One region of the Mesorhizobium kamtschaticum genome, then DNA from elsewhere that is predicted to be linked to it. Evidence: predicted binding sites of a transcription regulator. Region 1 holds the regulator's gene; the other holds the start of a gene.

What was found. Region 1 encodes PhoB, which activates phosphate uptake and scavenging genes when phosphate is short. Its sites were predicted from a motif close to TGTCATNNANCTGTCAT; they were not measured.
Region 2: a site for PhoB is predicted at 12,038-12,054, ahead of AC0V7N_RS19730 (esterase-like activity of phytase family protein). Genes of this name have one in related genera too.

The regions. Positions count from the first base shown of each region.
Region 1 covers NZ_CM149691.1:1,784,059-1,799,061, forward strand. The annotation lists gene AC0V7N_RS08785 (PAS domain-containing protein) at 1-3,744, shown strand, start outside; gene pstS (phosphate ABC transporter substrate-binding protein PstS) at 4,274-5,329, shown strand; gene pstC (phosphate ABC transporter permease subunit PstC) at 5,396-6,379, shown strand; gene pstA (phosphate ABC transporter permease PstA) at 6,383-7,234, shown strand; gene pstB (phosphate ABC transporter ATP-binding protein PstB) at 7,231-8,034, shown strand; gene phoU (phosphate signaling complex protein PhoU) at 8,060-8,767, shown strand; gene phoB (phosphate regulon transcriptional regulator PhoB) at 8,787-9,476, shown strand; gene AC0V7N_RS08820 (DUF6881 domain-containing protein) at 9,492-9,836, opposite strand; gene AC0V7N_RS08825 (ROK family protein) at 9,852-11,096, opposite strand; gene xylF (D-xylose ABC transporter substrate-binding protein) at 11,367-12,407, shown strand; gene AC0V7N_RS08835 (sugar ABC transporter permease) at 12,550-13,902, shown strand; gene AC0V7N_RS08840 (ATP-binding cassette domain-containing protein) at 13,916-14,728, shown strand; gene AC0V7N_RS08845 (CHASE domain-containing protein) at 14,880-15,003, shown strand, end outside.
Region 2 covers NZ_CM149691.1:3,997,565-4,012,567, reverse strand. The annotation lists partial or broken gene AC0V7N_RS19785 (ATP-dependent helicase) at 1-157, shown strand, start outside; gene AC0V7N_RS19780 (ABC transporter permease subunit) at 488-1,510, opposite strand; gene AC0V7N_RS19775 (ATP-binding cassette domain-containing protein) at 1,507-2,304, opposite strand; gene AC0V7N_RS19770 (substrate-binding domain-containing protein) at 2,392-3,399, opposite strand; gene AC0V7N_RS19765 (sugar phosphate isomerase/epimerase family protein) at 3,498-4,403, opposite strand; gene AC0V7N_RS19760 (Gfo/Idh/MocA family protein) at 4,403-5,434, opposite strand; gene AC0V7N_RS19755 (LacI family DNA-binding transcriptional regulator) at 5,629-6,654, shown strand; gene AC0V7N_RS19750 (ferritin family protein) at 6,676-6,990, opposite strand; gene AC0V7N_RS19745 (bestrophin-like domain) at 7,045-7,800, opposite strand; gene AC0V7N_RS19740 (trimethylamine methyltransferase family protein) at 7,896-9,449, opposite strand; gene AC0V7N_RS19735 (GcvT family protein) at 9,462-11,873, opposite strand; gene AC0V7N_RS19730 (esterase-like activity of phytase family protein) at 12,168-13,631, shown strand; gene AC0V7N_RS19725 (L,D-transpeptidase) at 13,704-14,495, opposite strand; gene AC0V7N_RS19720 (MATE family efflux transporter) at 14,687-15,003, shown strand, end outside.

The sequences.
Region 1 (15,003 bases):
GGCCGCAACGTCACCGCGCTGGCCAGTGCCTTCGAGACCGCGGAGCATAACCCGTTGCCGGGCAGCGAACCCGACCGGCATCTTGCCGATCTCGAACGGACAATGGACGCCATGCACATGGGCGTCGTGCTTCTCGATGCCAAGCTCGACACGCTGATCGTCAACAAGGCCTATCGCGATCTGTCCAGGATTGCGGATGGTGCCGTGACCGTCGGCGCTCCGTTCAGCCAGTTGATGGACCTCAACCGCCGCAATGGCATCTATGGCGACATCGACGAACAGCAGTGGCAGCACTACCTCGCCACCCGTATCGAGGAGATTCGCGCCGGCTCTGTCGCGCCACGCGAATTTGTCCATGCAAGCGGGAGGACGATGATGTTCTCGGTGACGGCGCTGTCCGGGGGCAAGCGGCTGTTGACCTATTATGAGGTCACCGAACTCAAGCGTCGCGATGCCGAGATCGAAAGCGCCAACGCCAAGATCGCCGAGACCTTCGTCAATCTGCGCACAATGATCGATCAGATGCCGATCGGCGTTCTCGTCCTCGATGCCGATATGCGCGCCGAAGTCATCAATCGCGCCTTCTATGACTTCTGGAGGATCGATCCAGGCCGCGCCGGGATCGGCTCGGCCTTTCGCGAGTTGATGGAAGCCAGCCGAGGCATTGACCCTTACGGCGCCGATGAAATTGCCTGGCAACGTCATACCGCCGAGCGCGAAGCCGAAATCAGGGCCGGCGTTGCCGGCTCCAGGCAATTGCCACACAATGACGGGCGCACGCTTGTCGCATCGCTGGCACCGCTGGCCGGCGGCAAGCGGCTCATTTCCTATGTAGACGTCACCGACATGAAGGGCCGCGAGACCGAGGCGCAGGATGCGCGCAAGCATCTCGCCAGCGTGCTGGAATCGCTGCCGGCCGGAGTGATCATCTACGACCGCGACGACAAGTTCGTCTTTGCCAACCGCAAGCTGCAGGACTCGCTGCCGGCGCTAAAGCCCGTCTGGCAGCCCGGCTGTACCTTCCGCGAGGCGCTGGAGTTCGGCCATGCGGTCGGCTATTTCCGCTCGTGTGGCGATCCCGAGCTCGACAAGCTTTACGACGTCGACACCGAACGCTGGGCCGACGGCGTGCTGGCGCGCTACCATCTGCCAAATTCGTCCTACGAGCGCCTCAATGCCGATGGGCGCTGGTACCAGGTCTACGACATGCGCACCGATGACGGCACGTTCATCGGCGTGCGCGTCGACATCACCGACATCAAGAGCCGCGAGGCGGCGCTGCGCGACTCGATGCGCCAGATCGATCTCTTCCGGCATGTCATGGACGAGTTGCCGGTGGCCGCCTTCATCAAGGCGCAGGACCTGAGCATCGAATTCGTCAACAAGGCCTGGTGCGCGATCACGGGCTTGGCCAAGGAAGACGTCATCGGCCGGACCGACCGCGAGCTGTTCGGCACGCAAGACGCGGAAAGCTACGGCCATGACGACACCGAGGTCGTCGTAACCGGCAAGGGCCTCGAGGTCGAGGAGCCCGTCACCCATCGCGACGGCACGGTGCGGCAGTTGATGACGCGCAAGAGCCGGCTGGTGGCCATCGACGGATCGATGCACCTGGTTGGTTCCAGCACCGACATCACCGACGTCAAGGCGCGCGAGCGGGCGCTGGAAGAGAGCATGCGCGAGAACGAGGTGTTCCGCAGCCTGATCGACAATGTGCCGGTGTCGATCTACGCCAAGCGCTCCGATCTCAGGCAGTTCTATGTCAACAAGGGCTGGTGCGATCTGACCGGTCTCAGCAGGGAAGCTGCGATAGGCAAGACCGACATCGAGATTTTCGGGGAGGACGGCGAGGCTTTCGTGGCCGGCGATCTGGCCGTGCTGCGCACCGGCGACACCCAGGAGATCGAGGAGACCGTGCGGCTTGCCGACGGCAGCGTCAGGCATCAGTTCGCGCGCAAGGGCGCGATGATCGCGTCGGACGGTTCGCTTTACCTGATAGGATCGACCACCGACATCACGGAACTGAAGATGCGCGAGGCCGAACTCAGCGAGGCGCGCCAGCGCGCCGTGCTCGCCGACCGCGCCAAGTCGGAATTCCTCGCCAATATGAGCCATGAGATCCGCACGCCGATGAACGGTGTGCTGGGCATGGCGGAACTCCTGGCTAAATCCAATCTCGATCCGAAGCAGAAGACGTTCACCGACATCATCGTCAAGTCGGGCAACGCGCTCTTGACCATCATCAATGACATCCTGGATTTCTCCAAGATCGATGCCGGCCAGATGGTGCTCGATCCGGCGCCCTTCAACCTTGCCGAGGCGATCGAGGATGTGGCGACGCTGGTGTCGACGCGCGCCAAGGAAAAGGACCTCGAGCTCATCGTGCGTGTCGAGCCGAGGCTCGAAAGCCTGTTCATCGGCGATGTCGGCCGCATCAGGCAGATCGTCACCAACCTCGTCGGCAATGCGGTGAAATTCACCGATGAGGGCCATGTGCTGGTCGACGTGACCGGCGAGAGGGTCCCGACCGGAACCAGGTTGACGATCTCGGTCACCGACACCGGGATCGGCATCCCCGAGGAAAAACTGAAACTGGTGTTCGAAAAATTCAGCCAGGTCGACACCTCCTCGACAAGGCGGCACGAAGGCACCGGGCTTGGCCTTGCCATCACCTCACGGCTGGTCGAGCTGATGGGCGGCACCATCGGTGTCGAGAGCGCCGAGGGCAAAGGCTCGACCTTCTGGTTCACCGTGACGCTGCCCAGGGCCGGTCAGCAGAACGGGCAGCGCATCATGCCGGTGGACGTGACGGGCGCACGCGTGCTGATCGTCGACGACAATGCCGTCAACCGGGCCATCCTGACCGAGCAGATGGTCTCGTGGACGTTCGATTCCTGTGCGGCCGAGAGCGGCGCCGAGGGCCTGAAGGTGCTGATCGCCGCCGCTGCCTATGGCGTGGCCGTGGATTGCGTGGTGCTCGACTACCAGATGCCCGAGATGAGCGGCGCCGAAATGGCGCGCATCGTGCGCAACACCGAAGGTCTCGCCGACACGCCGATCATCATGCTGACCTCGGTCGACCAGTCACTCGCCAACACCAGCTACCGCGATCTCGGCATCGATGCCCAGCTGATCAAGCCGGCGCGCTCCTCCGTGCTTCTGGAAACGCTGGTGGCGACCATCCAGCGCCATCGCCACACCACGGACGGCCACACCGCGCAGCCGCCCGCAGGCGAGGCGCTCGCTGCCCCCCAGCGGCCACCGCTGGCGCCGTCCGAACAACGCGCGCAATTGCAGCCGCCGCCGGTTCGTCCCCGGCTGCCCGCCACCGGCGATGGCGGACACAGGTTGGATATCCTCGTGGCCGAGGACAACGAAGTGAACCAGATGGTCTTCACCCAGATCCTCGGCGAGACCGGCTACGGCTTCGAGATCGTCGGCAATGGCCGCAAGGCGCTCGACGCCTTCGGCAAGCTCAATCCGTGCATGATCCTGATGGATGTCTCGATGCCGGAGATGAGCGGGCTCGAGGCGACCGCCGCGATCCGCCGGCTGGAAGAGGAAACCGGCACGCATGTGCCGATCGTCGGTGTCACCGCGCATGCGCTCAAGGGTGATCGCGAACGCTGCCTGGAGGCGGGCATGGACGACTATCTGCCCAAGCCGATCAGCCCCAGGGCCCTGCTGGAGAAAGTCGAGCGCTGGATAGGCGCCGGCAGCCAGGTCCGGCGCAACGCGGGATAGCATCCGCCGCCGGTTTCAGGGATCCGAAGAGGCAAGCCGAGGGAATCAATCGCCGATTTGCTGCTACCCCTGCGTGCAATGCCTATGGTGCGATCGCACCATATCAAAGGCGGCGCCCAGCCGGGACAATAGCAAAATCGAATTCCGCCCTTGCAGTTACGGGCGGGAGCAGCGACCGCCAGTATGGAACAGCGTCAACCTACCCCAACGGACCTGTTTTTGGCGATGGCCCGGCCACGACACGCTCTGGCCTCGAGCAACGCACTCCCGTCCGGATTTTCTTTGCCAAAGCCAGCCCCGTCGAATCCGACGGGAGCTGTAGCCTCGGGACCGCTCAACTCACTGATTCAGAGGGTAAACCCGGACCATGCCGCTGGTACCGGTCGCTGTCGTCTTTCGAGGCGCCGACGACGCGTTACCGGGGTGACATGAAACTGTCATGCGACTGTAATAATCGAAGGCTATTGGCCTCAGCGGGCGCTGGTTAGAATGGCGCCGAGAGACCATCTTCCGAACAGGAGCAGGCCACATGAGACATTTCATCCGCTCGACGGCCGTTGCTATTGCAATGGCTACAGCGTCTACCTTCACCCTTTCCGCAGCCATGGCAGCTGACCTTTCCGGCGCCGGCTCGACCTTCATCTATCCGGTGTTCGCCAAGTGGGCCGACACCTACAAGAAGGACACCGGCATCGGCCTCAACTACCAGTCGATTGGTTCCGGCGGCGGCATCAAGCAGGTCATCGCCAAGACCGTGACTTTCGGCGCCACCGACAAGCCGATGTCCGATGCCGATCTGGAAAAGAACGGCCTCGTGCAGTTCCCGATGGTGATGGGCGGCATCGTGCCGATCGTCAACCTCACGGGCGTCAAGCCGGGCGAACTGGTTCTCGACGGCAAGACGATTGCCCAGATCTATCTCGGCGCCATCACCACCTGGGATGATGCCGCGATCAAGGCGCTGAACCCCAGCCTCAAGCTGCCGTCGACCGCGATCGCCGTCGTGCATCGTTCGGACGGCTCGGGCACCACCTTCAACTTCACCAACTACCTGGTGAAGCTCTCGCCCGACTGGAAGGACAAGGTTGGTTCGGACACCGCCGTCGAATGGCCCACGGGCGTCGGCGCCAAGGGCAGCGAAGGCGTTGCCAACACCGTCAAGCAGACGGACGGCGGCATCGGCTATGTCGAATACGCCTATGCCAAGCAGAACAACCTGTCGTATTCCAAAATGCTGAATGCAGCCGGCAAGGTCGTCGAGCCGTCGCTCGAATCCTTCGGCGCTGCCGCTTCGAATGCCGACTTCAAGACTGCCAAGAACTTCAACGTCATCATCACCAACGAGCCCGGCGACACCACCTGGCCGATCGCGGCCTCGACCTGGGTCCTGATCCACAAGGCTCCGGATGATGCCGCCGCCACCGGCGAAGCCCTGAAGTTCTTTGCCTGGGCCTACAAGGACGGCAAGGAAACCGCCAAGGCGCTCGACTATGTCTCGATCCCCGACAGCGTCGTCGACCTGATCAAGGCTTCGTGGAAGGCCGACATCCAGGCCGACGGCAAGCCCGTCTACGCCGGCGAGTAACATCCCCTGAAGGAGCGCCGCGCCCTGCGGCGCTCCTTTTCCTTCACTCAAAGAGCCGAGCTTGACATGAGCGCTGTCCAGGAAGCCTTGCCAGCCGTTAGAAGTTCGCGCGATGCCACCGTCCGACGCTTCGCGCTGACCGACTCGATCTTCCATGGAATGACCCGCGCTGCCGCGATCCTGGTGCTGGTCCTGCTCGGCGGCGTTGCGATCTCGCTGTTTGCCGGCTCCTGGCAAGCCCTCTCGACCTTCGGTTTCTCCTTCCTGACCAGCGAGAGCTGGAACCCGGTGACGGAGAAATTCGGTGCCCTGGCGCCGATCTACGGCACCATCATCACCTCAGCCATCGCCATCCTGATCGCCGTGCCGCTCGGCATCGGCATCGCCATCTTCCTCACCGAGCTTTGCCCGCGCCCGCTGCGGCGCCCGATCGGCATGGCGGTGGAATTGCTGGCCGGCATCCCTTCAATCATCTACGGCATCTGGGGCCTGTTCGTCCTGGCACCGTTCCTGCAGACGACCGTGCAGCCCTTCATCATCAGCGTGTTCCACGGCGTACCTGGCCTCAACAGCCTGTTTGCCGGCCCGCCCTATGGCATCGGCCTGCTGACCTCGTCGATGATCCTGGCCATCATGGTGCTGCCGTTCATCACCTCGATCACCAAGGACGTCTTCGACACGGTGCCGCCCGTATTGAAGGAATCGGCCTACGGCATTGGCTGCACGACCTGGGAAGTGACCCGCCGCGTCGTCATCCCATACACCCGCATCGGCATCATGGGCGGCGTCATGCTCGGCCTCGGCCGCGCGCTCGGCGAAACCATGGCGGTGACATTCGTCATCGGCAACGCGCACCGCATCTCGACCTCGCTGTTCGCGCCGGCAACGACGATCTCCGCGACCATCGCCAACGAATTCACCGAAGCGGTCGGCGATCTCTACACCTCTTCGCTGGTGGCGCTCGGCCTCATCCTGTTCGTCATCACTTTCCTGATCCTTGCCATCGCACGCTACATGCTGATGCGCATCGACGCCCGCACGGGAGCCTGACCGATGTCGACAGCCACGTCGCTTCACCAGAGCCGCAAGCGCAAGAATGGCGTGATGATGACGCTGTGCGTTGCCGCCGCCGGCATCGGCCTTGCCTGGCTGGCGCTCATCCTCGGCGCACTGCTCTACAAGGGCCTTTCAGGTGTCAATCTTGCGGTCTTCACGGAAATGACGCCGCCGCCCGGCGATGCCGGCGGTCTGCTCAACGCTATCTACGGCAGCATCGTCATGACCATCATCGGCATCATCGTCGGCACGCCGATCGGTGTGCTGGCCGGCACCTACATGGCTGAATACGGCCGTTTCTCGAAACTCACCACCGTGGTGCGCTTCATCAACGACATCCTTCTGTCGGCGCCGTCGATCATTATCGGCCTGTTCGTCTATGAGCTGATGGTGCGGCCTATGGGGCACTTCTCGGCGATCGCCGGCGCCGTCGCGCTTGCCATCCTGGTCATCCCGGTCGTCGTGCGCACCACTGAAGATATGCTCAACCTGGTGCCCAACGCCTTGCGCGAAGCCGGCACCGCGATCGGTGCGCCGCGCTGGGTGGTCATCAAGTCGGTTGCCTACCGCGCCGCAATGTCGGGCATCGTCACCGGCATATTGCTGGCCATCGCCCGCATCTCCGGCGAGACGGCACCCCTTCTTTTCACGGCGCTGAACAACCAGTTCTGGTCGAGCAATCTCAACGCGCCGATGGCCAGCCTGCCAGTCACCATCTTCCAGTTCGCTCTCAGCCCTTACGAGGAATGGCAGCAGCTGGCCTGGACTGGCGCACTCATCATCACATTGACGGTTCTCGCGCTCAGCATCGTTGCGCGCAGCCTGACCGGACGCAGAGAGGACAAATGAGCCAGATGTTGTCTCCAGACATGACGATCGCCGCCGAGGCAGCCGCCAAGGTAAAGATCGAGGTCAAGAACCTCAACTTCTACTACGGCCAGTCGAAGGCGCTGAAGGATATCACGCTATCGCTGCCCGAGCGCAGTGTCACCGCCTTCATCGGACCGTCGGGTTGCGGAAAGTCGACGCTGCTGCGCGTCTTCAACCGCATCTATGAACTCTATCCCAAGCAGACCGCCGAGGGCCAGGTGCTGCTCGACGGTCAGAACGTTCTCGACCGTTCGCAAGACCTCAACCTGCTGCGCACCAAGATCGGAATGGTGTTCCAGAAGCCGACGCCGTTCCCGATGTCGATCTATGAGAACATCGCCTTCGGCGTCAGGCTCTATGAGAAGATCAGCAAGGCCGAGATGGACGGCCGCGTTGAGCAGGCGCTGAAGCGCGCAGCCCTGTGGAACGAGGTCAAGGACAAGCTCAATGCCAGCGGCCTCAGCCTGTCAGGCGGGCAGCAGCAGCGGCTGTGCATCGCCCGTACCGTGGCCGTGAAGCCGGAAGTCATCCTGCTCGACGAGCCGGCCTCGGCGCTCGACCCGCTGTCGACCGCCAAGATCGAGGAGCTGATCGACGAGCTGCAGGCCGACTACACGATCGTCATCGTCACCCACAACATGCAGCAGGCGGCGCGCGTCTCGAAGCAGACTGCTTTCATGTATCTGGGCGAACTGGTCGAGTTCGACAAAACCGAGAAGATCTTCACGTCGCCTCGCGAGAAGCGCACGCAAGACTACATCACCGGCCGCTTCGGCTGATCTCACGCATACGAGGACCAGGATCATGGCCGAACACACAGTCGCAGCCTTCGACGAGGATCTCGGACAGATCAGCAGGCTGATCAGCGACATGGGCGATCTAGCCGGCTCGATGGTCGGTGGCGCCACCAAGGCGCTGCTGAATTCCGACAATGCGCTGGCACAGCGCGTGGTCTCCGACGATGCCATCATGGACGCGCGCCAGCGCGAACTCGACGACCGCGCCATCACGCTGATCGCCAAGCGCCAGCCAATGGCCGACGATCTGCGTCATGTCGTCGGCTCGATCCGCATGGCTGGCGATCTCGAGCGCATTGGCGACCTTGCCAAGAACATCGCCAAGCGCGTCGGCACCGTCGGTCTCAGCGCCACGCCGCGCGACCTGTCGCATTCCATCGACGCTATGGCACAGCTGGTGCTGATCCAGGTGCAGGGCGTGATCGAAGAGTATGCGGCGCGCGATGCCGCGGCACTGGCGAAGCTGCGCGCCGACGACGAACGCATCGACGTCAAATACACCTCCGTCTTCCGCGAACTGCTGACCTACATGATGGAGGATCCGCGCAACATCACGGCTTGCACGCATCTGCTGTTCTGCGCCAAGAATCTCGAACGCATCGGCGACCACGTGACCAACATTGCCGAAAACGCCTACTATGTCCTGACCGGCACGCAGTTGCCCGCTAATCGTCCCAAGCAGGACGAGACGGCGATGTCGGCGCCCGCGGCCTGACGCAAGAGGTGACCAATCGATGATCGCGCCACGCATTATGGTGGTGGAGGATGAGGAGCCGCTGGGGGTGCTGCTCCGTTACAATCTTGAATCCGAAGGCTACCAGGTGGAGGTGGTGCCGCGCGGCGACGAGGCTGAAATCCGCCTGCAGGAGAACGTGCCCGACCTTCTGGTGCTCGACTGGATGGTGCCGGCGGTGTCCGGCATCGAACTCTGTCGGCGCCTGCGGATGCGGCCCGAGACCGAGCGGCTGCCGATCATCATGCTGACCGCGCGGGGTGAAGAAAGCGACCGCGTACGTGGGCTCTCCACCGGCGCCGACGACTATCTGGTCAAGCCGTTCTCGACGCCGGAATTCATGGCTCGCGTCAAGGCGCTGCTGCGCCGCGCCAAGCCGGAAGTTCTGTCCAGTGTGCTCAAGGTCGGCGACATCGTGCTCGACCGTGAATCGCACCGGGTCTATCGCAAGAAGAGCGAGATCCGGCTCGGGCCGACCGAATTCCGTCTGCTCGAATTCATGATGCGCCATCCCGGCCGCGTGTTCTCGCGCAGCCAGCTGCTCGACAATGTCTGGGGCGAGACGATCTACATCGACGAGCGCACGGTGGACGTGCATGTCGGCCGGCTGCGCAAGGCGGTCAACAATGGCCGCATGCCGGACGTCATCCGCACCATCCGCGGTGCGGGCTACGCTATTCGGGAAGATTAGACGGCGGTCTGGGGTTCACTCGGTGCCTTCCAGGCGAGACAGCGCAGCCCAAAGCGCGTCGAATTCAGCTTTGGTGATCTCGCGGACTTGCCAGTCACCTTGCTCGACCTCTTCTACTGTCGGCAGTTCCCCTTCGGGCAGGTGATCGCCGTTGAGGCCTCCGGGATATGCGAGGAGCACGCGACCATCGGCGTATACGTGGATTGCCCGACAACCAAGGTTCTCAGCATCGCATTCGAAATAGTACACGACTGGCAGATCCGGGTCTCCGGACGAGACATTCATGAGCCAGTGAACGGGAGGGCCGAAGTCCGGCAGGTAATATGTCACGCCAAGTCGGTTCTTGTAGCTCTTCATCATGGACATCGGTCGTGCTCAGGCCACGCTCTTTCCGGCGCCAGCTCGTGCCTGCACGCCCGGTGCGAAAATCTCCTGGTCGACGAAGGTCAGCGCACGCATGGCGCAGCCCTCGCGGATCAGCGGCAGTTCGTTCGGTTCGGTGTCGAAGGAAATCGATTTCGAGTGCTGGCCGCCGGCGGTCTGGGCGATGGCCTCGCGCAATGCCGGCTCGATCAGGTCGAAGGCGGCGGCACTGACGCCGACCATGGCGACGGGTGCGGGATCGATCAGCGCGAACAGGCTGCCGAGGCCATAGCCCAGTGCCTCGCCGGCCTTGCGGTAGGCTTCGCGCTCAGGTCCGTCTCTTTCCCTTGCGGTGGCGGCGAGTGCCCGCATCTGCGTGTCGCTGACGTCGGCGACCGGCTCGGTGTCCTCACTGAGCTGCCTGGCGTTGCGCCAGATGGCATAGTTGCCGGCATAGGCCTCGACGCAGCCGCGGCGCCCGCAGCGGCAGAGCGCGCCGCCTGGCCGGTGGATCATGTGGCCGAACTCGCCGCCCGAGGAATGAGTGCCGGTGAACAGCTCGCCCTTCAGCACCAGGCCCATGCCGATGCCGTGCGACAGAAGGATGGCGATGAAGTCGTCGCGGTAGCGCTCGGGATCGCGCCAGCGCAGCGCCACCGCCATCATGTTGCAGTCGTTCTCCATGGTGGCGGGGATGCGGAACTCGGCTTCGAGTATGTCGGCGAAGGCGATGTCGGTCTGCGGCGTGATCGGCGACCAGAGCATCGCCCGGGCCTCGGTGTCGGTGATGCCCTGGATCGCCAGCGCGATGCGAGCGACGCTGCGCACGTCGATATCGGGATCGTCGAGGCGCCGCCGTACGATGGCGACGCATTCGCCGATCAGCGCTTCGCGCGACATGGTCAGCGTGTCCAGCCGGCGCTGTTCCTCTGATACCACCTGGCCGGCATAGTCGATGACGGCGACGGAGAGGAAATTCAGCGACAGCACCACGGTCATGACAGCCGCGGCCTCCGGATTGAGGCCGAGGCCGACCTGCGGCCTGCCGCGTTTCAGTGCGCCGGCCTCGCTCGGCTTGCTCTCGGCCAGTATGCCTTCGCCGATCAGGTCGGAAGAGATCGCCGATATGGTCGAATGGCTGAGGCCGGTGGTCGCTGCGATCTCGGTGCGCGAGGGCCGACCGGCCCGGCGCACGGCCGTAATCACCATGGCGCGGTTGCGCCGGCGCAGATCGTCGTGGCGGATTCCGACCGACATCTTTCCCACATCCTCCTGGTCGCCGCGGTTCCTCCGGCCCCTCGAACGCTGCCGACGACACGGTCAAATACTGGCAGAAGCGGCCCGTCCTGTCATTTATTTATTCCGAGGCTCGAAAAAAATTCACAAGGGCATCAAAATCCATCAGAATCGTTGTTGACAGCGTTCCGGTGTTGGATCAGTGTTTTTTCGAGGCTCGAAAAAATAGAGCCTCTGTGCCGGCCTTCGGGCCAGTTTGGTCGCGCCATACTCGGCGCAGGGAGGAATATCATGAAGAGATTCACAGCCGCCATCCTGGCGGGTGTCGCCATGTCGCTGACGCTTGTGTCGGTCGCGCAGGCGAAGGACAAGGTCATCGGCGTCTCGTGGTCCAACTTCCAGGAAGAGCGCTGGAAGACCGACGAAGCCGCCATGAAGAAGGCGATCGAGGCCGCCGGCGACAAGTACATCTCCGCCGATGCGCAGTCCAATCCCGGCAAGCAGCTTACCGATGTCGAAAGCCTGATCTCGCAGGGCGCCAATTCGCTGATCATCCTGGCGCAGGATGCCTCGGCCATCGGCCCGGCCGTGCAGAAGGCGCTGGACGAAGGCATTCCGGTCGTCGGCTATGACCGCTTGATCGAGAACAAGGACGTCTTCTATCTGACCTTCGACAACAAGGAAGTCGGCCGCTTGCAGGCGGCTGCGGTGTTCAAGGCCAAGCCGGAAGGCAACTATGTCTTCATCAAGGGCTCGGGTGCCGATCCGAACGCCGATTTCCTGTTCTCGGGCTCGATGGAAGTGCTCAAGGCGGCCATCGACAGCGGCAAGATCAAGAATGTCGGTGAGGCCTATACGGACGGCTGGCTGCCCGCCAACGCCCAGAAGAACATGGAGCAGTTCCTGACCGCCAACGACAATAAGGTCGATGCCGTGGTCGCCGCCAATGACGGCACAGCCGGTGGCGTTGTCGCGGCGCTGACGGCGCAGGGGCTCGCCGGCACCGTGCCGGTGTCGGGCCAGGACGGCGACCATGCCGCGCTGAACCGCATCGCTCTCGGCACCCAGACCGTGTCGGTGTGGAAGGACGCGCGCGAACTCGGCAAGAACGCCGCCGAGATCGCCTCGCAGCTGGCCGATGGCAAGAAGATGACCGACATCGCCGGCGTCAAGGACTTCACGACGCCTGGTGGCAACACCGTCAAGTCGCTGTTCCTGACCCCGGTCGCCATCACCAAGGACAATCTCAAAGTCGTCATCGACGCCGGCTGGATCAAGAAGGACGAAGTCTGCGCGGGCGTCGCCGCCGGCAGCGTCGCGGCCTGCAACTGAGCTTGACCGTTTGAAGCAATGAAAACGCCGCGGCCCAAAGCCGCGGCGTTTTCTCAAAAAGATTTGTGTTTCCGCATCGCGCGGATAGCTTCTAGGCTGGTCTCGGCATCCGCGTCAGACGGCAAGCCGGTGGGAGGAAATCATGACCGATACGACGTCCAACCCGCAGGCCGACACCGCGCGTGCGTCGGAACTCGGCGCGCTGGCGCGGTTCCTGAAGGCAACCGAAATCGATACCCGCATGCTCGGCATGGTCGGCGCGCTGCTGATCATCTGGATCGGGCTGCACGTGATTTCCAGCCTGCGTCTCGGCGTCAATCCGCTCGATTTCGACAGCCGCACCTTTCTCACGCCGCGCAATCTGTGGAACCTGTCGGTGCAGACATCCGCCGTCGCCATCATGGCCTGCGGCATGGTGCTGGTCATCGTCATGCGCAACATCGACCTGTCCGTCGGCTCCGCCGAAGGCGTGATCGGCATGGTCATGGGCTTTGCTCAGGTGCATTTCCTGGTGCGGTTCGTCGGGCTCGAACTCGGCAATCCGTGGATCTGGGTTCTGGCACTGGTCATCGGCCTGGCGCTCGGGCTGCTGATCGGCGCCTTTCAAGGTTTCATCATCGCCTATCTCGAAGTGCCGGCTTTCATCGTCACGCTGGGCGGTTTGCTGATCTGGCGCGGTGCCGCCTGGTGGGTCACGTCAGGCCAGACCGTGGCGCCAATGGATGCCACCTTCCAGCTGATGGGCGGCGGGCCGGCAGGATCGATCGGAGCGACATGGAGCTGGGTCGTCGGCATCGTCGCCTGCCTGGCGGTGGTGTTTGCCCTGTTCAACGGACGCGTCCAGCGCAAGCGTTTCCGCTTTCCGCTGCGCCCGATCTGGGCCGAGACGCTGCTCGGCGCGGTCACCTGCGCCATCATCATGGGCGCTGTCTGGCTCGCCAATTCCTATCCGTGGCCGATCGGCATCGTGAACCGCTATGCAGCGGCCAACAACATCACGGTTCCCGAAGGCGGCCTGTTCATCGCCCACGGCATTGCCATCCCGGTGCTGATGGCGATCGCGGTCGGGCTGATCATGACCTTCGTCACCAGCCGCACCCGTTTCGGCCGCTATGTCTTCGCCATCGGCGGCAATCCGGAGGCCGCCAATCTCGCCGGCATCAACACGCGCTGGATCACCATGAAGGTGTTCATGATCATGGGCGTGCTGGCGACGATCGCCGCCGCGATCTCGTCCGCCCGGCAGAACTCGTCGACCAACGTGCTCGGCACATTGGATGAGCTGCTTGTCATTGCCGCGGCCGTCATCGGCGGCACCTCGCTTGCCGGCGGTTCGGGAACGATCATCGGTGCCATGCTCGGTGCGCTTTTGATGCAGTCGCTGCAGTCTGGCATGGTGCTGCTCGGCGTCGACTCGCCGCTGCAGAGCATCGTCGTCGGCGCCGTGCTGGTCATTGCTGTCTGGCTCGACACTGTTTACCGCAAGCGCGTTTAGGGGGAGAAAGTTCATGGCTGACAAAATCGCTCCCGCAACCGCCCCCGTGGGCACGCCGCTGGTCGACATGCGCAACATTTCCATCGCCTTTGGCGGTATCCGAGCCGTTGACGATGCCTCCGTCGATCTTTTCCCGGGTGAGGTGATGGCGCTGCTCGGCCATAATGGCGCCGGCAAATCGACCCTGATCAAGATCCTGTCCGGCGCCTACAAGCGCGATGCCGGCCAGATATTCGTCAATGGCGAGGAGGCTTCGATCTCCAATCCGCGCGATGCCAAGAAATACGGCATCGAGACGATCTACCAGACGCTTGCTTTGGCCGACAATGTCGACGCTGCCGCCAATCTGTTCCTCGGCCGCGAGCTGATGACCGCCTGGGGCACGCTCGATGACGTTGCGATGGAGGCCGAGGCACGCAAGGTGATGGGCCGGCTCAATCCGCGCTTCCAGCGCTTCAAGGAGCCGGTGATCAAGCTGTCTGGCGGCCAGCGGCAATCGGTGGCGATTGCACGCGCGATCCTGTTCAACGCCCGTATCCTGATCATGGACGAGCCGACGGCAGCCCTTGGTCCGCAGGAAACGGCGCAGGTCGGCGAACTGGTCAAGCAGCTCAAATCCGATGGTATCGGCATCTTCCTGATCAGCCACGACATCCACGATGTGTTCGAACTGGCCGACCGGGTCTGCGTCATGAAGAACGGCCAGGTCGTCGGCACCGCACGCACCACCGATGTGACGCAGGACGAGGTGCTCGGCATGATCATCCTGGGCAAATGTCCTCCGGGCGCCATTCCCGGGCCGGGCGCGCTGAAGATCGCGGCCTGAGGTCTGCCGGCGGCCCGGTATGGGCTGATCAGGCATGGCCGGTTGCCGGTCACGTGATATGCCAGTGATCGCGATGGCTTGGCCTTGCCATTGTGTTGGCCCGGCGACTTGCCCATAAAGGTCCGGTATTGCTCATGGACCGCATCATCCGTTGAAGAAACTCTTTCCGATTGTCGCGTTCATCGCCGTTGCGCTGATCAGCATGACCATGGCGGGGTTCGCCTATTTCGCGACGCAGGAAGCCTCCCGCATCAAGTTCGAAGCGGCTGCCGACG
Region 2 (15,003 bases), 2.2 Mb from region 1:
CTCCGACACGCCGTCCGCCTTCAGCGTCGGCGACCGCGTCTTCCACCAGAAATTCGGCAACGGCAATATCTCCGCCATCGAAGGCAACAAGCTGACCATCGACTTCGACAAGGCCGGCCAGAAACGCGTGCTGGACGGGTTCGTCGCGGCGGTGTGAGAATCCGCGCGTCCCGTTGTCCTACAAGCGACCACTTTATCATTCTCTGGCAGAGCCCTCCCCGCCTTCGTCATCCACGGGCGAAGCAGGAGCGAAGCTCCGTCGCGGAGACCCGAGGATCCATGCCGTGACCTTGGCCGTGGAACGCAGCGGAGCAGAATTCTGGACCGTGGTGACGCGTTGGAGTCCCGGCATGGATCCTCGGGTCTGCGCTGCGTCGCTTCGCTCCTTGCTCCGCCCGTGGATGACGAAGCGACGGACGTCTGCCGCAATCGTCAAGGCACGCGGCCCATCAACGAAACGCCTCACCTGTACCTTGCCTGGTTCCATTTATGCCCGAGCAGCGACAGGATGATGATCAGTCCGTTGAAGAACTGCACGTAGAAGCCGCTCAGGCCCGCCGCGACGACGCCGGTCTGGATGAAGAGACACGGTGACCGCGCCGATCGCTCCACCGGCAACCGTGCCGATACCGCCCCAGGTTGGGGTGCCGCCGACGAACACCGAGGCCAGCACTGGCAGGAGATAGCCGTCGCCGGCCGTCGGCCACCAGGTGAAGTTGATCATCACCGAAAACGTGCCGGCGATCGCCGCCCCGATGCCGACGAAAACGAACACTTTCACCCGCACGCGCTTGACGTCGATGCCCATCTGCTGGGCGCTGTCGGGATTGTCGCCAACCACTTTCACCTGCGCGCCGAAACGGTGCCTGTTGTAGAGCATCGCCGATAGCACGACGAAGGCGATGGCCCAGAAGATCTGCACCGGGATGCCGTAAACCTGGCTGGAGAAGATCTTGTAGGCCCAGCTGTCGGCGAGGCCCGTCAGCGACATCGACTTGCCCTCGTTGATGATCTGGATCAGGCCGCGCAGGAGGAAATTCATGCCGAGCGTGGCGATCAGCGACGACAGCCCGCCATAGACGACCAGCGACCCGACGAGGAAGCCGAGCAGCATGCCGGTGAGAACCGCGGCGGCAATACCGAGAAACGGATCGTAGCCGGCCTGCACGACCAGGGCGAAGACCCAGGAGGCAAAACCCATCGTTGCCGGAAACGACAGGTCGATCTCGCCGCAGGTGACGACGAAGACCAGCGGCACGACCACGAACAGCGCAACGGGGAGCGTCGTCAGCACGGAACTGTAGAGATACCAGGTGGTGAACACGGTCGGGTTGGCGATCATGAACACCGCCATCATGACGATGAACACGGCGAGCGTGCCGAGCGAGGCGCGGTTGTCGAGGACGAAGCCGCGCAGCCAGTGATCGGATGGGTGTTTCCACTCTTTGCGGGCGGCTCCGCCATGCGCGCCGAGAGGCGTTTCGAGATCGGGTTCCATGGTCTTGCTCATCGCGCTTGCTGCTCCGCTTCGCCGGCCTCGTGCAGTCCGGCCAATCCGCCGGGATGCGCGACGTCCTCCATGAAATTGATCAGCTCCTCCGCCGACTTGACCTGGCTGCGGTCGGCGGTCAGCGCCACCTTGCCGCGATCGAGCACCACGAAGCGGTCTGCAATGTCGAAGACGTGATGGATGTTGTGGCCGATGAACAGGATCGATCGCCCGCCGGCCCGCACCTGGCGCACGAAGTGAAACACCTTGGCGGTCTCGGTCAGCGACAGCGCCGTCGTCGGCTCGTCGAGGATGATCAGCTCGGCCTGCTTGTAGATGGCGCGCGCGATCGCCACGCCCTGGCGTTCGCCGCCCGAAAGCTGGCCGACGATCGAATGCGGCGTGAACACCTTCGAGGTGAAGCCGATCTCGCGCATCAGCCGGCTCGCCTCCTCGATCTCCTTGTTGACCTTCAGCCAGCCCATGAAGCCGGTCAGCTCGCGGCCCATGAAGATGTTGCGCACGATCGTCTGCTGCACGGCGAGCGCCCGGTCCTGGAACACCGTCTCGATGCCGGCGTCGCGCGAGCGTGCCGCGCTCCAGCCGCTCACTGGCTTGTCGCGCACGAGGATCTCGCCGCTGGTCGGCCTGACGACACCGGACAGGATCTTGATCAGCGTTGACTTGCCGGCGCCATTGTCGCCGATCAGGCCGACCACCTCGCCGCGATCGACGCTGAGATTGACGCCGCCCAGCGCATAGACCTGGCCGTAGGATTTCTTGATATCGCGCAGTTCGATGATGCGTTCGGCCATCGGATCCTCGCTTGTCATTGTCGCTTGCCGGCCTTCTCAACCGGCGGTCCTGCCGGCCGGGTCAACCCGGCCGGCAGCCTTGGGAGGTCAGCGCAGCGCCTGCTTGGCGAGCTCTGAGACGATCTCATAATTCTGCGGCGTGACGAAGCCCGCACCCGTGTCGACATTCATCGGCGCCAGGCCCAGCACCACTTGCTGGCAAAGGCTGAGGATCGGCAGATAGCCCTGCAGGAATGGCTGCTGGTCGGCCGTCAGCTGTACCCAGCCGCCCTTGAAGCCCTCGACGATCTGCGGGCTGGTGTCGAAGCCGAAGTTGAAGACATCGCCGGGCTTCCTTCCCGCGGCCTGCATGTAGGTCGGCACATTGCCGAGCATCTGCCCGCCGGGGTAGCCGACCGCCTTGACGGTGGGATTGTTGAGCAACGCCGCTGTGATCACCGGGATGGCGAGATTCGGATCGGCTGCCCACTCGGGTACAGAATTGATTTGTACGACATCGACGCCCGCCTCTTTCAATGCGGCCACCGTCCCGCGCTCGCGCGCGCCCCGGCTCTCATTGTCGAACGGGCCGATCATGATCGCCTTGTCGCCGGATTTCAGCCCGGCCAGCTTGAACGCCTCGGCGCCGAGCGCGCGGCCCTGCTGCTCCTGCTGGGCGCCGACATAGCCGCCGCCGAACGCCGCCGTCACCTTCGGCACCGGCACGTTCTGGTACATCATCTTGATGCCGTCCTTGTGCGCCTGCTCGGCCAGCGGCATGATCGCGTCGTCGCCTGGATGGCCCATCATGGCGATGCCACCGGGCTTGACCGCGACCGCCTCGCGCAATTGCTGCACCATCTTCTCGACGTCCCAGCCCGAGAAGATGTAGTCGACCTTCGGTCCGAGATCGGCCGCCGCTTGCTTGGCGCCGTTATAGACGATGGTGCCGAAAGCGTCGCCCTCGGCGCCGCCGACGAAGAAGCGGATATGGACATCCTTGCACCACTGCGCGTCGAGCGCCTGTGCCGGCAAGGTCGAGATGGCGGCGCAGAGCGCCGTGGCGGCGGCCACGACGGTCGTGCGCAGAAGTGTCGTTCTGATCGCGATGCTCATGCACTTGTCCTCCCATTGTTTCCCCTCGTCAGCCGAGGGGCTTTTGACGATTTGCTGGCATTGGCACTTGACGGCCGGCTCCTCCCGCCGGCCGTTTCTCACGTCGGATTTGGCAGGTAGCTGGCACCTCCCCGGCATTGCTTGAGATACTCCAACGCTCGCGCCTGCCCCGTGATTTCGAGGTCGCCGCGATAGACCGGATCGTGCCAGCCCTCGATGTCGATGGCGCCCTTGTATCCGGCCAGCCGCAATTCGCTGATCACCCGCGTCCAGTCGCTGTCGCCAAACCCCGGCGTGCGCATCTGCACGAAGGGCAGCCGGCCGAACACGCCATGCTCGCGGATGACGTCCCAGCGCACGGTGGCGTCCTTGCCATGGACATGGAAGATGCGTGGCGCCCATTTGCGGATCTGCGGCATCGGGTCGATGAGATAGACGAGCTGATGGCAGGGCTCCCATTCGAGACCCAGATTGTCGTCGGGCAATTCATTGAACATCAGCTCCCAGGCATCCGGATTGTGGGCGATGTTCCAGTCGCCGGCGGCCCAGTTGCCGTCCATGGCGCAATTCTCGAAGGCGATGCGCACACCCTTGTCGGCGGCGCGTTTGGCCAGCGGTCCCCACACCTCGCGGAAGCGCGGCAGGCTGTCCGACAGCTTCTTGCCGCGCAGGCGGCCGGTGAAGCCGCTGACCATCGACGTACCGAACAGATGCGCATTGTCGATGACGGTTTCCCAGGCCTGGAGCACACCCTGATCGACCTCGCCGCTCTCCAGCGGATTGCCGAACACGCCGATCGAGGACACGCTGACATCGGCATCGCCGATCGCCTCGCGGATCTCGCCGGCCAGCCGTGGCAGGTCCTTGCCGCCGAACGTCTGCCAGAAGAAGGGCTGGATGCTCTCGAAGCCGAGCGGCAGGATCTGTTTGATGTAGGCGGCCGGGTCGTCGAGATTGGCCCGCACCATGGTGCCGATCCGGATGTCGAGAAGTGGGTTTGGCATCACTGTGCTTCCCTTGTGATCGCCACGCGGCGTCCGGTCTCGGCGCTTTCGATGGCGCCAAAAACCATGGCCAGGCTTTTGATGTTATCGGCGCCGCGCGTCTCCGGCTCGGTGCCGGCCTCGATGGCGTGCATGAAATCCCTGATGATGCCAAGATGACCGCCGATGCGGTCGGCCGGATCGAGCGGCGGCACGTCGATCGGTTGGGTCTTGTCGATCAGGCCATCGCGGCCCGGCGCCACCACTTCCGCCTTCAGGCCGTCATGGCCGTCCCAAATCAGACTGCCGCGCTCGGCGACGATGCGCCAGCTGCCTTCCCAGCTCGTGCGAAAACCGTCGGCGCACCAGGAGCCGGTATAGGTGAAGACCTTGCCGCCGCCGAGATCGAAGACGGCGCTCGCCGACGATCCCTGCCGGTACCAGGAATTGGCCGGCTCCCACTCCTGGCAGTAGACACCGGCCGGCTCGCCGCCGACCATGTAGCGAGCGGCGTCGAAAGTGTGGATCGCCATGTCGAGCAGCAGCACATGCGCCATCTCCTCGCGAAAGCCGCCGAAATGCGGCGCGACGAAGAAGTCGGCATGAATGCTGGTCGCCGCGCCAATGGCGCCGGAGTCGAGAAAGCGGCGGATGCGCCTGACATTGGCGACGTAGCGGCGGTTCTGCACGACAGCATGAATACGCCCGGCCTGGCGGGCTGCCTCGATGATGGCACGGGCATTCTCAGGACTGTCGGCCAGCGGCTTTTCGGTCAAGAGATGACAATTGTGGGCAAATGCCGAAAACGCGACCTCGCGCCGGGCGGCGGGAACCACGACATCGAAGACCGCGTCAGGCCTGGTCTGGTCGAGCACGGCGTCGAGGCTGGTGCCGATGACGGCATTGGTGAGGTTGTATTCGTCCGCCCTCGCCTTCGCCCGCTCGGCGTCGAGGTCGACAAGGCCGACAATGGCGAGCCCGTCGATCTGCCTCGCGGCATCGAGCCACTGCCTGCTCATCGCTCCGCAGCCGACGAGGACGACATTCATCATCCGGCATTCCTCCCGTCCGGTCCCTCCAGACCGAATGTCACGGCATTCACGGCATCACCGTAAACGTTTTCCCGTAAACGTTTACGAGAACATACCCGATAGCGTAGAATGTCAATCGGCTGCCAGCGAAAATCGTCCCGAAGCCTTGGCCTGAGCGGCAGCCGGTGCTAGCCAAGACAGGGGGAGAGAAGTCTTTGGCGTCCAGCATCCACGACCTTGCGCGTCACCTGAACATTTCGATCGGCACCGTGTCGCGGGCGCTGAACGGCCGCGCCGACGTCAATGCCGACACCCGCCAGCGCGTGCTCGCCGCCGCCAAGCAGCTGAACTACTCGCCGAACCAGTCCGGCCGCAGCCTAAGGCAAGGCGCCACCCATTCGATCGCCTTCATGCTGCAGCCGCATCCGGGCGACCAGCAATATGGCGAGCCGTTCTTCATCCCGTTCCTGATCGGCTTGCAGGGCCGGCTTGCCGAAAGCGGCCTCGACCTGACCGTGGTGATGGGCGCGCCGGGCGACTATCAGCAGGAGCGCCTGCGCCGCGTGGTCGAAACCCGCCGTGCCGATGCGGTGGTGCTGGCCTGGACGCGGCGCGAGGACGAACGCATCGACTATCTGCTCGAGGCCGGCTTCCCCTTCGCCACGCTCGGCCGCAGCCGATCCGGCGGCAAGGCGTACTCCTCGCTCGACCTCGATTTCGAAAAGGCCGGCAGCGACGCGGTCGACCGGCTGGTGGCGCGCGGCCATCGTCGCATCGCCGCCATCCGCCCTTCCCTCAATCTCAATTTTGGCTATCTGTTCCTGGACGGCTACCGCAAAGCCCTGAAGCGGCACGGCATCGAGGTCGATCCGGCGTTGATCGCCGATGGCTTCATCAACGAGGCCGGCGGCTACCAGGTGACGCCACGCGTGATGCTGGCCAAGGAGCGGCCGACGGCAATCATCTTCAACAATGACGCCATGGCGCTCGGCGGCTGCAAGGCGCTGGCCGAGATGGGCATCCGGCCCGGCCAAGACATCGCGGTGACCGTCATCGTCGACACGCCGCTCTGCCGCTATTTCTCCCCGGCGCTGACCGCTTTCCGCCCGGCGCTGGAGCCGATGGGCCGGCGGCTGGCCGAAATGCTGCTGGCCTCGCTTCCCGCCTTCGCCGGCCCGGAAGGCCCGCGCATCATCCGCGAAGTATGGCCGCTGGAGCTGATCGCGCGTGACAGCGATTGATGAGAGAGCCGGCTAAGGCGCTCAATCCACCTTCTTCTCGCCCCGCTCGCCGGCCTTGACGATGTCGCCCGTCGTGAACAGGATTTCCTTCAGCTCCGCGCGCCAGTCCTTCTTCTGGCGCAGCAGGAATTCCAGATCCATGCCGAAATGCTTGAACTCCTCGCCTTGCGCGTTCTTCATGATCGCGCGGGCTTGCGGGTCCTTCTCCACCGAGATGCGCTGTTCGTACCAGCCGATCGCTTCCGCCTCCTCGATCAGCGAGGTGATCATGCGGGCAAAGGTCCGCACCTTCTGCGACAGTTCTTCAGGCGGTTCGTGATACTGGTCGAAACCCATGTCGTCCTCCGTGAGCCATTCCCATGAATGCCTGGGAATGCCGCCGGTTCCGCCTTATCGCTGCAATTCCGCCAATGCCCGCTCCAGCGGCGCCGACGAAATCTGGATCGGTCCGGAGAACGCCACGTCCATGTCCAGAATCAGGTAGATCGCCCCGGCGATCAGTGCGGCCGACATCAAGAGGGTGGCGACAGTGATGGCATTCTGTGGCGCCCTGAACCCGAAGCTGGCGAAGATCAGCGCCAGCCATATAACCAGCATCGCGATCAGCGGCCAAGGGATCGCGCCCTCCGACTGCTCGACCAGGATCCAGCGCTGTTCCAGCACCTTCTGCAGGCGCTGGCGTGCATCCTGCAGAAGGGAACCACGTGCAGCGTCGGGCGGTGTCAGGGCATTCAGCCGTGAGCCGATCTCCGTCAGCAGATGTTCGGACAGCTGGTTGGCGGCGATAGTCGTCTCGCTGTTTTGTGACGAGGTGGTCACCACCCTCTGCACATAGGCGATCAGCGGCTGGCGCACCGCGTCGGTTTCCGGGCCATACAGGCGCAATGTCCTGTCGAGCAGGATCAGTTCCGTTGCATAGGCGTGCACATTGTGGTCGATCGATTCGAAGGTGTTCTTAGCAGAATTGATCATCAGGCCGAGCATCAGCGAGGTCATCACCCCGAACAGATTGGCGGCGAGCCGAACCACGGTGTTCGTGTCGTCATCACGATGTCTGGCTGGCAATCTCGGCCAGATCGCCATGCTGGCGAACGCCGCCCCCGCCAGGCACAGGAAGATCACCATTGCGATGAACGCTTCGAGCATCGCTCATCTCTGCACGGGACGCGCCAATTGCCAATGGCAGGGCGACCTGTCTAAAGCGAAAGTTGCGACGGCGTCAGCTGTTTCCCGCCGCTGTCTCACGAGACAGGCAGCGCGCCGCCCTCTTTGGTGCGCCGCGCGATGAATTCGTCGAGCACGCCTGATGTCGCGGCAGCCGATGCGGGCGGCTCGAAATCGGCAACCGCGCGCCGCCAGACCCCGGTGGCGCGTTCGTTTGCCGTCTTCGATCCGCTTTGCGTCCAGTTGCCGAAGTTCGACCAGTCGGCCACCAGCGGTTCGTAGAAGGCGGTGCGGTAGCGCGCCATGGTGTGGCCCGCCGAGAAGAAATGACCGCCCGGCTGCACTTCGGCGATCGCCTCGAAGCCGATAGAATCGTCGTCGCCGGGCGTCGCGGCGCAGAGTTCGGCGACCGTCTGCAGCGCCTCGATATCGGTGATCATCTTCTCGAAGGAGACGCTCAAGCCACCTTCCAGCCAGCCGGCGGCATGGATGCACATCGTTGCGCCGGCCAGCACCGAGCCCCACAGCGCGAACTGCGTTTCGTGTGCTGCCTGCGCGTCCGAGATGTTGGCTGCACTGCCGCCGCCGGACCGCCAGGGCAGTCCGGTGAAGCGCGCCAGCTGGCCGGCGCCCAGCGTCGCCTTGACATGCTCCGGCGTGCCGAAGGCCGGCGCTCCGGATTTCATGTCGACATTGGAGGAGAAGGAACCGTAGACGACCGGTGCGCCGGGCCGCACGATCTGCGCCAGCGTCAGGCCCGCCAGCGCTTCGGCATGCTGCAGCGCCAGAGCGCCGGCGACCGTGATCGGCGCCATCGCACCGGCCAGGCAGAACGGCGTGATGACGGAGACCTGGCCAGCCTTGGCGAAATCGATGATGCCTTGCGCCATCGGAATGTCGAGCTGGCGCGGCGAGTTGGTGTTGATCACCGTGTAGCAATGGGCGTTCGCCAGGAATTCGTCCTGCGACAGGCCGCGCGCCAGCCGGATCATCTCGAAACCATCCTCGACCTGCGGCGTGCCGCGCGCGAAGACGAACGGAAACTTGTCGGACAGCGTCAGCTGCGCGCGGTTGACGGCATAGTGGCGAAGGCGGTTGTCGACATCCTGCGGCTCGATGCAGGGGCCAAGCATGTGCAGCACGTCGAAATGCTGCACCAGCCGCAGAAGGTCCTCGAAATCGGCCAGCGTACCCGGCCGGCGGCCACGTTCGAGATCGGTGACGTTCGGCGCGCCGCATCCAGCCAGGAAAGTCATCGACCCGAGTTCCAGCGTCAGGTCGCGCGAACGGTCGCCAGCTTGCGCGTGGATCGACTTCGGCGCCGAGGCCAACGCCGCCACCACCATGTCGCGGCCGATGCGCACCATGTCGGTGTCCGGGTCGACCAGGGCGCCGGCGCTGGCGAAAACCTCTCGTGCCTGCGGCAGCAGCACCTTGATGCCGAGTTCTTCCAGCACGCGCAGCGCCGTGTCGTGGATGGCTGCCACCTGATCGTCCGAAAAGATCGGCTGCGGCAGGAACGGGTTCTTCAGCGACCGGTAATTGGGCCGGCGGCTGCTCTCGCTGCCGGCCTCGCCCGTGCGTCCGCGCCGGCGTTCGCGCCTGCTGTCTCGTGCCGCGTCATCGACCATCGAAAATCCTCCTCATTGCCGCATCGCCTTGCCCGAGGGATCGTAGGGCGAGGCCGCGATGATCCGCGCCGGCCGTTCGACGCCGACAATGTGCACCGAAAGCGCCGTCCCCTCCTCGGCAAAATCGTCGTCCACCAACGCCAGCGCGACGCTCTTGCCGATCGTGTAGCCAAATCCGCCCGAAGTAACGAAGCCGACGCGGCGGCCGTCGCGCCAGACCGGCTCGAAGCCGCTGGCGTCGGCGTCATGCGCATCGATCTCCAGCGTCACGATCCGTTGCGAGGTGCCGGCATCGCGCTCCTTGAGCGCCGCCTCGCGGCCGACGAAATCGCCCTTGTCGAAGGCGATGAAGCGGTCGAGGCCGGTCTGGCGTGGCGTGTAGCCCTGCGTGAATTCGCGCGACCAGATGCCGAAGCTTTTCTCCAGCCTGAGCGCATTCAGCGCATAGTAACCGATCTCGGCCAGGCCAATATCCTCGCCGGCGGCAAGCAGCGTGTCGCGCAGTGTGGCATGCGTGGCCACCGGGCAACTGATCTCGAAGCCGAGTTCTCCAGCGATGGAGAGGCGGGCGACCCGCGCCCGCACCATGCCGATGTCGAACGCGCCGCAGGCCATGAACGGCAATGCCGCGGCCGAGACGTCCTGATGCGTGGCGCGTTCGAGGATTTTCCGCGCGTTCGGCCCGGTCAGCAGGAAGCCGCTCATCGCGTCGGAAATGTCAGTGACGGCAACACCTTCCGCCGCGTGGCTCTCGAACCAGCGCATGTGGAATTCCCTGAGATAGTAGGAGCCCATCAGCCAATAGTCACTGCTGCCCCAGTTGATCACGGTGAGGTCGCCCTTCAGCCGCCCGTCCGGCCCGAGCATCGGCGCCAACCCCGCCTTTCCAGCTTTCGGCAGCTTGCAGGCAAGCAGCCGGTCAAGCCATGCCTCGGCGCTTGGCCCCGACACCGCATAGCGTGCGTAGGCCGAGATATCGACGAGGCCGGCGGCACGCCGGACCTGCAACGCCTCGTCGCCGACGATATCGAAGGCATTGGAACGCTTGAGCGTGGTGTTCTCGCGAAAACCCATCGGCGCGAAATAGGCCGGGATTTCCAGCCCCCACGATGCCGTCCATTCGCAGCCCGCCGCACTCATGCCGTCATAGGCGCCGGGGCGTTTCAAGGGCCTGCCCGCCGGCAGCCGCTCATTGGGAAAGCTCATGACGAAGCGGCGTGAATAGAATTGCCGCGTCGTCTGCTTGAGATATTCCCGGTTGGCGGCAAAGGCGCCGTAGCGGGCAATGTCCATGCCGAAGATATCGGCCTGCGGCTCGCCGTAAATCATCCATTCGGCCAGCGATTTGCCGACGCCACCGCCCTGGCTGAAGCCGGCCATGACGCCACAGGCGACCCAGTAATTTTTCAGGCCGCGCACCGGTCCGACGATCGGATTGCCGTCGGGGGTAAAGGTGAAGGCACCGTTGACCCATTTGCGGATGCCGGCTGTCGCCAGGCAGGGAAAGCGCTCATGTGCCTTGGCGAGCTCCGGGCTGATGCGGTCTATGTCTTCCGGGATCAGCTCGATGCCGTAGTCCCATGGCGCGCCATCCATGTTCCAGTGCTTCGGGTTCTGCTCGTAGACGCCGAGCAGCACGCCCTTGCGCTCCTGCCTGAGATAGGAAAACCCGTCCAGATCGACGGCGATACCGATCTCCCGGTCCAGTGCCGCGATCTCCGGAATGTCCTCGGTGATGAAATAGTGGTGCTCCATCGGCGTCACCGGCAAGTCGACACCGGCCATGCGGCCGAGCTGCTTGGCCCACAGCCCGCCGGCATTGACGACATGCTCGGCAACGATGGTGCCCTGCTCGGTGATGACGTCCCAGTGGCCGTCGGCGCGCGCCTTCAGCTCGACGACGCGGTTGCGCAGGATGATATCGGCGCCGCGCTTCTTCGCGGCACCGGCATAGGCATGTGTCGTGCCGTAGGGGTCGAGATGGCCTTCGTTGGCATCATGCAGGCCGCCGAGCACGCCGGTGACGTCGACGATCGGGCAGATTTCCTTGATCTCGTCGGGTGTCACCAGCCGGGCGGTTTCGATGCCGACTGACTGGAACACCGCCCAGGCCGATTTCAGCCATTCCCAGCGCTGGGGATCGCTGGCGATGTTGACGCCACCAGTCATGTGCAGGCCGATATTCTGGCCGGATTCAGCCTCGATCTCGCGGTAGAGGTTGATGGTGTAATCCTGCAGCGCCGCGACATTGGGATCGGCGTTGAGCGCATGGAAACCCGCCGCCGCATGCCAGGTCGAACCGGCGGTCAGTTCGGCACGCTCGATCAGCGCCACGTCAGACCAGCCGAACCGCGTCAGATGGTAGAGCACCGAAGCGCCGACCACCCCACCCCCGATAACCACTGCGCGGTAGTGCGACTTCAAGGCTTCCCTCCCGGTCTGTCAGAAGCCGCACCATATACGCACTGGACATAAGTGTCTAGTGCTGTGCTTGGGCACCCGAACGGATACGAGGGGATGATCAATTCTTGCGTCCGACGCGTGTTTTTCTCGGCGTGCGAACAAGCCGGCTGACCTGCATGCCGCGCTGTCACGCAAGCATCATGTTCGCGCCGTAGACCGCTTTGCGGGGGCGGCGCGCGGCATCATCGATGTGCCGCCTCTTTCAGCTTTTTCGTTCTTCGGCCGCTCCGGCACATCCGTCACAAGAGGATATCCATGAAACAGCTTTACCGAACCGCCTCGCTCGGCGTCGCGCTGGCCCTGTTCACCGCCTTGACGCCGGCGCTCGCCGACAGCACAGCGACCGCCCTTGTCAACAAGGGCCTGGTCGGCGTCGGCCGCATCCCGGCCGCCCAGCGCGACAAGTTCGGCGAGACGTTCGGCTCGGGCTCCGGCATGGCGATCGACACTGCTGGCTGGACGCATGATGCGGGCACCTACAAAGGGTCGCTCTGGCTGCTGCCGGATCGCGGCTACAATGTCGCCGGCACCACCGATTACCGGCCGCGCATCAACACCATCGGCATCGAATTCACCCCGGCGGCACCAGGCACCGCCGGCCAGGAGCAGACTGAAGTCAAGGCGACGCTTGCCGACACCATGCTTCTGACCGACGACAAGGGCGCCGACGCCACCGGCCTCGATCCGCTGTCGGATGTGCGCGCCGCCGCCGGCGACATGCCGATGCTACCCGCCGCCACCAATGGCAAGCTCGCCCTCGACAACGAGGCGATCGTGCGGCTGCCCGACGGCTCGATGTTCATCTCCGACGAATATGGTCCCAATATCTATCGGTTCTCGGCGCAAGGCCGCCTGCTGTCGGCGACCCAGCCGCCGGCGGCCCTCGTACCGACGCGCAAGGGCGCTCCGAATTTCTCCTCGGACAATCCTGGTCCAGGTGCTGCCGAGCCCGATCCGAAGGATCCCGATACCGGCCGCCAGAACAACCAGGGCCTGGAAGGCATGGCGATGACGCCGGACGGCAAGTTCCTGATCGCCGTGCTGCAGTCGGCGACCCGCCAGGATGGCGGCGATTCGGGTTCGACCCGGCAGAACACACGGGCGCTGGTCTATGACGCCTCCGACCTCGCCCATCTCAAGCTGGCGCATGAATATGTCGTGCCGCTGCCGGTGTTCAAGGATGCCAAGGGCAAGACCAAGGTCGCCGCGCAAAGCGAGATCGTGGCGCTGTCTGACACGGCGTTCCTGATGCTGGCGCGCGACAGCGGCAACGGACAAGGGGTGAAGGGTGACACCTCACTTCTGCGCCAGATCTTCGTCGTCGACGTTTCGACCGCGACCGACATCGCCGGCGGCGCCTTCGATGCCGCCGACAAGCCGGTCGCCCCCAAGGGCGTGCTCGATCCGTCGGTGACGCCGGCCAAGCTGACGCCGTTCATCGACATCAACGACAATGCGCAGCTCAATCGCTTCGGCCTGCACAATGGCGCGCCGAACGACCACAACAACCTCTCGGAAAAGTGGGAAGCGATGTCGCTGGCCAGCGTGCTCGACCCGAAACTGCCCGACGATTACTTCCTGTTCGTCGCCAATGACAACGACTTCCTGGCCCAGGACGGCTTCCAGGTCGGCGCCGCCTACAAGGCCGATGACGGCGCCAATGTCGACACCGTGTTCCTGGTCTATCAGGTCACGCTTCCCGGCCTCGCCAAGAAGTAGTCGCAGACAAAAAGGCGGGCGCGCTTGGCTCGTCCGCCTGTTTTAGCCCGGTCGAACCATCGATTGTGAAGGCTACTTCAAGAACTCCGCATCCTTCGGCACGCCCGCATCGATCGGCTCGGCCGTCCGGCTCGACACCGCCATGATCTTGCCGGCAGCCGACAAATTGGGACGCACGAAAACCTGGGCGGGGCCGTTGACGCGGCTGTAGAGGTCGATGATGTCCTGGTTCATGAAGCGCACGCAGCCCGACGATGCGTTCTTGCCGATGGAATCCCACTCCGGCGTGCCGTGCAGCCGGTACATCGTGTCCTTGCCATCGCGGAAGAGATAGAGCGCGCGGGCGCCGAGCGGGCTCTGCGGGCCGGGCGGCATGCCGTCCTTGAATTTCGCCAGTTCCGGCCGGCGCTTGATCATTTCCGGCGGCGGCGTCCACACCGGCCACTTCTTCCGCGCCTGGATCACGGCGCTGCCGGTCCAGCCGAAGCCGGCCTTGCCGAGGCTGACGCCGTAACGGATGGCCTTGCCGCCATCGCGCACCAGATAGAGGAAGTGCTCGGAGACATCGACGACGATCGTGCCGGGTTTTTCACCGGTCGGATCGGCCACGATCTGGCGCACGAACTTCGGATCGAGCTTGGCCACTGGGATGGCCGGCAGCTGAAAGCCCTCATCGGTGCGCGCGGTATACATTGTTGCGGTATCGCCGAGCGCAGGCTCGGGCGGCGCCGAGGCCACTGGCGGCGGCGTCACCACCTCCGTCGTGGTGCATCCTGAAACAGCCACGGCGGCCGCGCCCAAGGCGGACGCACCAAGAAACGCACGCCGGTTCAGGCGCTCGGAAAACAGCGTAATATCGGACATAATCCCCCCGGCTATTCATAAGATCTGGTAAGCAATGCGGGCCCCACGCCCCCGGGATCAATATCCCATTCCGGGAACTTTGAGAACATGATTAGATCAACATACGTCAGGCGGAATTTTCCGGCGCAGCATCGACCTGTCTCGTTGAATCGGCAATCATCACGGACCGGACTTGAGACAGGCCTTCAGCCATGACCGAAAAAATGCCCACGCGCCGGCGCACCGGCGACCTCACCAGCGGCCCGATCCCGCGCACGCTGCTGCTGTTTGCCTTGCCGGTGCTGGGCTCCAACGTGCTGCAGTCGCTCAACGGGTCGATCAATGCCGTCTGGGTCGGCCGCTTCCTCGGTGAATCGGCGCTGACCGCCACCTCCAACGCCAACCTCGTCCTGTTCCTGATCCTGGGCACGGTGTTCGGCATCGGCATGGCGGCGACCATCCTGGTGGCGCAGTCGGTCGGCGCCCGTGACCTGCCCGAGGCCCGCCGCATTGTCGGCACCAGCGCCAC